3 regions of the Neobacillus sp. NPDC058068 genome follow, and region 1 is predicted to be linked to each of the others. Evidence: riboswitches for the same ligand, from Rfam matches in the RefSeq annotation. Region 1 holds a riboswitch; each other region holds the start of a gene.

Region 1 (3,279 bases):
CCCAACATTAATGGCAGTATTCTCGGCAAATTGAGTAAGCCAAACCGGTATAATGGATTCGAAATGATAAAGGGCATTCATACTGTCAACCCATGGCATCCATTCCCGTAAATGTTCGCGATTTTCTTCAACAAGCTGATATAGTTGTAATGCGTGTTGTCGTTCAAACAATTGAAGCTCAATTTCATGGTCAACTTTTAATGTAAACATAGGCAAAGCTCCCGAAAAAAATTTTAGTACATCATATGCCAAAAAAACTTTTTCGGAAGGTGTATATTGAAAAAAATCCCAGCTCCGAAATAAGCAGGGATTTTCTATACTAGTTTATTCATGTAATTTTGGGGGAAGCGGCAAGAGGGAGAGTAAGCGAAAAGGTGGTTTTCTCTGGTTTGGAATCGCAAAACATCTCCCCTTTATGTTTTTCAATAATTTCTTTACAGACAAATAACCCAAGACCAGTGCCAAGCTTTTTTGTCGTAAAAAATGGCTCAAATATGGTTTTCTGCAATTCTGCCGGAATTATTGGTCCATTATTAGAAATATCGATTGTGATGTTCTGAGGATCTTTTAAATAGCTGAAAATATCTATCGTTGGATTCTCATGCACATGATGATTAAGAACATCAATGGCATTAAAAATGATATTAATAAAGACCTGTCTAATTTCGTCAGCATAACCATGCAGTGTAATATCTTCATTTAAATCCTTGTTTATTTTAACTTTACCGTCAAGAATACTCGGGTAGAGAAAGTTTAATACTTCATCAATTAGCTGATTCATCTTGAATTCCGCTTTTTCTTTACCGATTAATTCTTTTTTCGATAAAAGCAGGAACTGAGAGATGCGAAAATTTAGTTGGTCTAATTCACTTGAAATAATCTCCAAATACTTCATATTTGGATAATCTGCTTTCAGTAATTGAATAAATCCCTGAATAGATGTAAGCGGGTTCCTAAATTCATGAATGAAACTGGACGTCATTTGTCCAAGAAGTGTTAACCGATCCTGATGGGTCGAGTCGATGAATAAGGTTTTTTCTTCAATGATTTTGTTTTTTGCCTCTGTATAATGAGAAACGGCAAAATAAAGAAATTTATCGAAGCAAAAATTAATTCTATTCATCGATTCCTGAAGATCGGGCCAAGAAATACCCGTTTTACTTAAATAGCTATATAAAATCGTTCTGCCCAAATTAACATTATAAACAAAGTCGCCAATGTTAATATTAGCCATTACTCTTTCTTGTGAAATTTTTTTCGCTAGACTTTCAAGCGTCACTAAAATTTCCTCGTCCGTCATCTCATGCATAGTTAATACAACGTTAAGAAGTGCTATAGCATTTTTACGAATTTCCCCTAAAAAAGGGTCCCCTTTAGAGATAACACTTGAATTATCCCATTCTCGTAATAATTTTTCTTTATTTTTAGCAAAAAAGGCAATTAAATCGGTTTGTTTATCTGTAAACATATTAACCCCCTCTGTAGAAACTTTCTTACAAAGATAATTCGCTTATTCTGAGTAAAACCCTTTATTAATTGAAAGAAAAAAAATTTCCCAATATCAGTCTTGATAAATCTTAATTGGGAAATAAAATCATACGTTTTTAACATGGATGTAATATTTTCCTTGTCAAAGCGTTTATTCAATAGTATATTCGATTATGGAATCAATTGAATATTTCCACAGGGGGGGCTGCTTTATGCGGCTGAGAGTGAACGTTCGAGTTCTGACCCTATGAACCTGTTAGTTAACACTAGCGTAGGGATGTGGTTTGCCGGATCGTTAAGCAATGCAGACAATTCCTTATGTCTCATTGCTTTTTTTTCGTTTAAATTTAGGGCGCCATCTTGTTTAAGGAAGATATCAAACGAATCCAAAACGTTTAATAGGGGGAAACAGGAGTGAACAAAAAGAGAAGTAACACACTATTTATTACGGAAATTGCTGTTTTTACCGCACTTGCCTACTTACTTGATCTGTTATCAGGTTTCTTAATGGTAAGATTTTGGCCGCAGGGTGGATCCATTTCTATTGCTATGGTCCCAATTTTCCTCATGGCCTATCGCTGGGGAATAAAGGGTGGCCTACTAACAGGCTTCTTACTAGGTCTATTACAATTTATCCTAGGTTTTGCCCAAATTTATACCATTGTTCAAGGTATTATCGATTATTTTATTGCTTTTACAGTAGTGGGCTTAGCAGGCGTTTTTGTTGGTCAAATTCAAAAAGCCCTTGCTGAAGGTAATAAAGGGAAATGGATGATATTCACAATAATTGGCGCCTTTTTTGGAAGTTTTCTCCGTTATCTATGTCATGTTGTTTCTGGGATCGTTTTCTTCGGTGAATATGCACCTAAGGACCAGCCGGTAACAACCTACTCGCTCATATATAATGGAACCTATATGCTCCCAAGCTTCGTTATCAGTGCGATTATCATCATTCTTGTGATCGGTGCAATGCCAAAGAAAAGTTTTTTACAAGAACATTAAAATGGAGTGAAAAAGAAAGGCAAACTGCTTTTCTTTTTTTTTCGAACATTTGTCACAAAATTAGTATGCCCTTTCCCTAAAAAAGTGTTAAAATGTCAATATAGAAAGATAATCATTCTCAATTAACCTAGATAAGGGTGATATACATGTTTGGATCGTTAAAAGCAGGAGATAAGGGAAAGATTATTGACATTTCTCATGTCGGTCACCTGGTACAAAGACGTTTACTTGATTTAGGGATAACAGAAGGCTCAGAAGTGTGCGTGAAATGTGTCATGCCATTTGGCGGTCCAATTATGATTGAATCATGCGGACAATGTGTCGGTATCCGCCGCAAAGAGGCAGTTCAGATTGAAGTGGAGAGAATATAATGGAAATCGCTCTTATCGGAAACCCTAATACCGGGAAAACATCATTGTTTAATAATCTAACAGGTTCCTATGAGTATGTCGGTAACTGGAGTGGTGTAACCGTTGAAAAGAAAGTCGGCGTTTTCAAAAATAATATTGGTCATTTAATAGATTTGCCAGGTGTATATACCCTTAATCCATTGTCAAAGGATGAAGGGGTGGTCACTTCCTTTTTCTTGAATGAATCGGTTGACCGCCTGTTAAATATATTGGATGCTTCACAATTAGAACGAAATCTACATTTGACCCTGCAATTACTTGAATTTGAAAAGCCAGCTCTTATTGGTCTAAATATGATAGATGTCGCCAATAAGCGCGGGATTCATATAGACGCATCTAAGTTATCGGAAGTTCTTGGTGTACCAGTCGTTCCAGTCGT
Region 2 (3,279 bases), on a different contig from region 1:
ATTCCAATTCTATTAATAGAGGAAATCGTTGAAATCATCCCTGATGACTGGAATGTGTCAAAGGATGAAAAAAAGGCGATGGTCACGGCGCTAGTGACAAGACGAAAAAAAATACTGCCCGAACTAGTTCATAAATTTATCAAAAAAATATACAACCCCATCCATGCAAACAGTTAGAACACCAAGACACAACTAGGTCTGGAATTGAAATTCTTGATTTTTTTTTTCCAAAATATAAAGGGGTTTCAAAGAGGGTGTCAGGCACCACAAAAAGACACTTTCGGCAAATGTCCACCCCAGGTGGACATTTTGGTTTTTTTTGTAATTTCTTCAGTGATCCTCGTAATTTTAATGTGCTTTGTTTCTTTTGCACTGCTAATATAGTATTTTATCGTTCATCGTTTATAATGTAATTATTGCTTGGGAAAGCGCAAGAACTGACAATTATCGAGTTCAGGGGCGGCTTTCCCATTTTCATAGATAACCTGTGAAAAACCTAGAAAGAGGGGAAAATGATTAATGAAAAAACAGGTCATCGTCTATACGACAAACGACTGCATTGAATGTGATATGGTCAAAAAAGTCCTGACACAGGAAGGGATTTCGTTTGAAACTAGAAACGTGTCAGCCAATTCTCAATATCAAAAGGAAGTGGAGAACCTCGGCTTTATGGGTGTCCCAGTCACCGTGGTCGCTCATCGCGCGGTAAAGGGATTTACAAATGAACTAAAAGAGCTTATGGAATTAGCGAAAAGCTAAAATAGGGAATGGATATTCGACGAATGAGATTCTTAAAGCTAAATTCCATGGGCGAATTCGACGTTCCACCGGGCGAATATAGTGATTCTATGTGCGAATTTAAGAAATAAACAAATTTTAAGGAATGAGCATAAAACTGTTAGGAAAATGAGATTACCATTTAAACTGGAACAATTTTCTTTACAACTATGGGAGTTAGCGTTACTATGAACATAATTTAATATGTGATGTATCTACTAGGGGTGCCCTGAATTCAGGCTGAGAGAAAACGTTATGTTTTTAACCCTTTGGACCTGATCTGGGTAATACCAGCGTAGGAAAGTAGTTAAGTGAAATAAAGTTATTTTATTCACATGCTTACTAACCAGGTCCTTTTTGGGGGATCTGGTTTTTTTATTTTTAAAAAAAGGGAGAGAGTAAAATGGAAAAAATTAAATTATCCGAGACTTTACAAAAAGTAAGGGAGGTAAATCCACTTGTCCATAACATCACCAATGTCGTCGTCACAAATTTTACGGCAAATGGGCTTCTTACCCTCGGTGCGTCACCCGTCATGGCCAATGCCGTCGAAGAGGCAGCAGACATGGCACAGATTGCTAGTTCACTAGTTTTGAATATCGGGACGTTAAATTCACAGACGGTGGAGGCAATGATTTTGGCTGGAAAAGCCGCCAATGAGCACGATATTCCCGTAATTTTTGATCCGGTTGGCGCGGGTGCTACCCGGTACCGAACGGAAACTGCACAAAGAATCATGAACGAAGTCAAGGTTTCAGTGATTAGAGGGAATGCCGCCGAAATCGCCAATGTCATTGGGGAGAATTGGGAAATTAAAGGCGTTGATGCAGGGGATACAAAAGGAAACATTCTGGATCTCACCATCACTGCTGCCAAAAAATTAAATTGTGTCGTTGTCGTTACTGGAAAGGAGGATGTTGTGTCAGACGGAGAAACCACCTATCTAGTTGCCAACGGACACCCGATTTTGACAAAAGTAACAGGCACCGGCTGCCTCCTAACCTCCGTGATTGGAGCTTTTGCGGGAGTGGAAAAGGATCTGCTCACGGCCTCTGTAGCCGCCCTAGCATACTATGGCATTGCAGCGGAACAGGCAGCCCATAAAACCGCGGAAATGGGGCCGGGCAGCTTCCAAATCGAATTTTTAAATCAATTGTCATCGGTTTCGACTGAAGAGATAAAATTATATGCTTCTTTTAAAAAAATAACCGGAGGAATGTAAGATGAAAAAGGCATTAACAATTGCAGGTTCTGATAGCGGCGGCGGTGCGGGGATTCAGGCTGATTTGAAGACATTCCAAGAGTTAGAGGTTTACGGCATGTCGGCTTTAACTGCAATTACAGCTCAAAATACTTTGGGAGTTCATGCGGTTTATCCGATGACGGTTGAGGCAGTTGCCAAACAGATTGAGGCCATTGGGGAGGATATCGGTATGGACGCCGTGAAAACAGGAATGCTTTTTAGCGCAGAAATCATCGAGGCCGTTTCGGAACATCTCAAAAAATATCAATGGGAGAATGTAGTGGTTGACCCTGTGATGATTGCAAAAGGCGGCGCCTCCTTGCTCCAGCAGGAAGCTATTTTTTCAATGAAAAAGAATTTATTGCCGCTGGCTAAAGTGGTGACTCCGAATATTCCTGAGGCGGAAGTGCTGACTGGCATGGCGATTCAGACATATGAGGATAAGAAGGAAGCAGCCAAACGACTTTATGAAATAGGTGTGAAAAATATCGTTATCAAAGGCGGTCATGATGAAAATGAATCTGAATCAACTGATTTATTATTTGATGGCGCCGAGTTCTACACCTTTACGAGCAAGCGCATTCAAACAAAGAACACGCATGGAACAGGATGCACTTTCTCCGCCGTCATAACCGCTGAATTAGCTAAGGGCTCAAATGTATATCAAGCTGTTTTAACAGCAAAGGATTTTATTCAAGCAGCAATTGAAGATGGCCTAACGATTGGACAGGGACATGGACCCACTAACCATTGGGCTTATCGAAAAAGAAAATACATAAAGGAGTTGGCAAGGTCATGAAAGACTTGCGTGAGGCATTAAGTGTTTATTTTATCATGGGCACTACGAACTGCAGGAAAAATCCAGTCGAAGTATTAATGGAAGCCATCGCAGGTGGAATTACCCTTTTTCAGTTCCGTGAAAAGGGAGAAGGGGAATTAACGGGAGTTGAAAAGCGCGCACTTGCCAAAGAACTCCAGGCAATCTGCAAACAGCACCAGATTCCTTTCATTGTCAATGATGATATTCAACTAGCACTTGAGATTGAGGCAGATGGTGTTCATATCGGGCAGGAGGATGAGGCGGTCAAAACCGTGAGAGAGAAGATTGGCGACAGGATCCTTGGTGTTTCTGTACATAACAATGAAGAGGCGATGATCGCCATAAGGGATGGGGCTGATTATTTCGGGATTGGACCTGTTTTTCCGACAAAAACGAAGTTGGATGCAAAGCCGTCACGGGGGACAACTCTCATTCAAGC
Region 3 (3,279 bases), on a different contig from region 1:
CCCAAGCTCCGGTGGCGACGACAACTTGTTCACTATGTATGACTCCATTGGTAGTTTTAACCCCTTTAACCTGACCGTTTTCATAAACGAAAGAAACGACCTCAGTATGTTCACGAATTTCTGCTCCAAAATATTCAGCTGCTTTTGCAAACGCTTTTGTCAACTTTGCTGGATGCACATGCCCATCGTTAGGGAGATACATCCCTCCTGAAACACTTGGTGATAAAGACGGTTCCATTTCACGTATTTCCTTAGTGTTAAGCCATGTTATAGTTGGATCCCAATTCCTTTGAAAGATGACCTGCTTTTTTACTTCGAATGCTAGTTGCTCCGTTTCGGCGATTTTTAACATTCCTTTATTTACATACTCGATATCAATTCCAGTGTATTCAAATAACTCACTTGAGAGAGTCGCAAACATTGCCTGGCTTTTTAAAGCTAACTGGAATAAAGGACCATCTTGTTCAATCTCCGCTTGTGCTGCCAGCATTCCAGCAGCCGCACTTGACGCTTGGCAAGCCAATCGGCCCTTCTCAATTATGATTACTTTTCTTCCCATTTTTGATAGCTGATAGGCTATTGAGGATCCGTTAACTCCTCCTCCGATTATGGCAACATCAAATAAATTTCCCACCTTATCCACCTCCATCTTTTAATACATTTATATAGGACTTTACTGCTTTTAGTGGATCGTCAGCTTCTAAAACCCCCGACATGACAGCGACCCCTTTTGCTCCTGCCTGAAGTACCTGCCCCGTATTCTTAGCTGTTATGCCTCCGATAGCAATAACTGGAATGTCCAATTGTGTTAGCCTTGATAATTCCTCCAACCCTTTAGGGCCCATACCTGGTTTTGATTGAGAAGGAAAGACATGGCCGTAAATCACGTAATCTGCGCCCTTCTCTTTTGCTTCAAGTCCTTCTCTGTAGGAGTGGATTGAACTACCTATCATGAGCTGTGGGAAATATTCTTTAACAATGGCTGTATCTAAACTATGAAAGGCTAATTGGACTCCTCGGGCCCTTGTAACCAGGGCAACATCCAGCCGATCATTAATAATAATCTTTGAAGGTGGGATGTTTACATTTATTAAAAGCTTGACTGCTTGAAATAGTTCCTTTGCTGTTTTTTGTTTTTCTCGTAAGTGGATTGCGGTTACATATGGGTGAATATCGGTAACTATTTCACGAAGCTTCTCAATCGGCATTTTACCGTTTGAAATAATATGTAACTCTTTATCTTTTACACTAGTTAATATACAAGTCACCCCTTTAAGAAGATTCCGCTTTGTTCGATTGAAGTGAAAAACAAAAAAACCACTTTCTTTGATTAAGAAAGTGGTTGAAAATTTGAAATAAAAACATTTGATCTTCAAATATCATGGTTCCCACTTCCCTACGCTGGTATTACCCAGATCAGGTTCATAGAGTCCTGAAGTAGCACTTCAATCTCAGCCTTTTAAAAAGGCACCTCTAGCGGATAAACTTCACCTATTATGTTGTTATAATATCCTCACATGGTTAATGTTAACACCTTCATTAGAAATGTCAAATGGTTTTTTATTGCTCAAAATAGTAAAAAGAAAACCAACTTTATTTATTAGGAAAAGGTTACACTTTTTTTCTTTCATTCGGCGAACATGATTTTTATTTCATTTTCAGCCTCAATCATTCTTCCGAAGCGGTATCCTTCAACCAATACATGGCGCTCATGGTCATTTAAGCGCCGGTCCCATTTCGTTTCAAGATAAAGTATCACTTCGTTATAAAAAATGTCGGGATATTCAAAAGGTTCATTCATGAATGGATCACCTCACCGTCAAATAAACTTCATCCTCCACCATCCTGTCCAATTTTTTTCATTTTAATTACCGTTTTTTTCGACCTCTAATAGCGGTCGTTTTCTCAAAAATTAACCCCCTAGCGCTCCAGCAACATCATAGCTACTAAAGTCAATTTCTGTTTCTTTTCCTAACACTAGTTTTGCCAGTTCCGCACCGAGATAAGGGCCACTTGTTAACCCAGATGCCCCCAATCCATTTGCTAGAAAAATCCCTTCATAATTTGGCAAAGCTCCTGCCACTGGAAGAAAGTGCGGGGCAACCGGGCGGAAACCTACCCTTGTTTCAACAAAGGTGCTATTCGCTAAACCGGGAGCTGTTTCTAATACTTTGCCTAAAATCTCATTCACTCCGCCAGCGGTTACGCGGGGATCAAATCCAGCCTCGTTTTCGTGTGTTGAACCGACGATTACACGTCCATTGTCAAGTGTGAGCAGATATTGGTTATTAGGCGGCATGACAACCGGCCAAGAGCCAGTATCTGTTTCAGGCATTTCCAGATGAACAATTTGCGCTTTTTGCGGTTTTATTAAAAAATCAACACATAATGGCTGGAGAAGTTCATTTCCCCATGCCCCTGCGGTAACAATCACCTGATCAGCAAACAGCGTTTTATCCTCAAGTTTAATTCCAATCACACGATTTTGTTTAATAACAAGGGACGCATTCCCTTTCAGAAAAGTAACCCCATGCTTTATGGAGGCACGAATCAATGCTTTACACAATGCTCTTCCATTTACGCGTGCACCGCCGCTAACGTAAACAGAGCCAAATTCCTCCGATAACGGCGGAAAAAGTTCTTTTGTTTCTATAGGCGATAAAATCCTAATCTCGCCAATTTCAGTTGCATCCTCCCGACGGTTTCGTGCTCGTTCTGCCATTTGTTCTAGTTTATGAAAATCAGTATGAAGGCTTAACGCCCCTACCCGTTTATAACCTGTATCTTGTTCTCCGTTTGCTTCTAATTGCTCAATTAACTCCGGATAGTAACGAGCCCCGCCTTTTGCTAACCTGTACCATGCTTGATTTCGCCTCTGCGAAAGCCATGGACAAACAATTCCGGCAGCTGCAGCTGTAGCCTGTCCTATGTCCTCGCGATCCACTAAGATTACCTCAGCATTTTGTTTTGCAAGATGATAGGCCGTAGATGCACCGAGAATTCCTGCACCAATAATGATTATTTTTTGCATAGTACACCTATTTCCTTGTATAATAGACTCCACTTTTCACCTTCATCATATAATAAACCAGTTCTCTTCGCGAAAAAAATGATTCCATCTGTTTATTTTTATTCATTATAAGCATATTGCTTATACATTTTAACTAGATTGGTTACAATTCTAATAGAAATGGAGGAAACGGTTATGATGCGTTTTTTTTCAATCCTAGCATTATTGTTTATATTATATGTTTCTGGACCTTTTATTAAACAAAAGAT

What was found. Region 1 has a riboswitch for thiamine pyrophosphate ahead of thiT (energy-coupled thiamine transporter ThiT). Riboswitches for the same ligand answer to the same signal wherever they lie in the genome.
Region 2: linked by a shared signal. The riboswitch ahead of thiM (hydroxyethylthiazole kinase) and the one ahead of thiT (energy-coupled thiamine transporter ThiT) in region 1 are both predicted to bind thiamine pyrophosphate.
Region 3: linked by a shared signal. The riboswitch ahead of tenI (thiazole tautomerase TenI) and the one ahead of thiT (energy-coupled thiamine transporter ThiT) in region 1 are both predicted to bind thiamine pyrophosphate.

What each region holds. Positions count from the first base shown of each region.
Region 1 covers NZ_JBHVSI010000002.1:400,370-403,648, reverse strand. Annotated here, with positions in the region: gene ACFVSW_RS04285 (GNAT family N-acetyltransferase) at 1-210, opposite strand, end outside; gene ACFVSW_RS04280 (histidine kinase N-terminal domain-containing protein) at 329-1,468, opposite strand; TPP riboswitch at 1,677-1,783, shown strand; gene thiT (energy-coupled thiamine transporter ThiT) at 1,903-2,490, shown strand; gene ACFVSW_RS04270 (FeoA family protein) at 2,637-2,861, shown strand; gene feoB (ferrous iron transport protein B) at 2,861-3,279, shown strand, end outside.
Region 2 covers NZ_JBHVSI010000010.1:90,686-93,964, reverse strand. Annotated here, with positions in the region: gene ACFVSW_RS13260 (HipA family kinase) at 1-177, shown strand, start outside; gene ACFVSW_RS13255 (glutaredoxin family protein) at 520-759, shown strand; TPP riboswitch at 988-1,096, shown strand; gene thiM (hydroxyethylthiazole kinase) at 1,181-1,999, shown strand; gene thiD (bifunctional hydroxymethylpyrimidine kinase/phosphomethylpyrimidine kinase) at 2,001-2,819, shown strand; gene thiE (thiamine phosphate synthase) at 2,816-3,279, shown strand, end outside.
Region 3 covers NZ_JBHVSI010000001.1:31,127-34,405, reverse strand. Annotated here, with positions in the region: gene ACFVSW_RS00170 (NAD(P)/FAD-dependent oxidoreductase) at 1-634, opposite strand, end outside; gene tenI (thiazole tautomerase TenI) at 636-1,376, opposite strand; TPP riboswitch at 1,377-1,485, opposite strand; gene ACFVSW_RS00160 (hypothetical protein) at 1,628-1,801, opposite strand; gene ACFVSW_RS00155 (NAD(P)/FAD-dependent oxidoreductase) at 1,913-3,031, opposite strand; gene ACFVSW_RS00150 (CAP domain-containing protein) at 3,206-3,279, shown strand, end outside.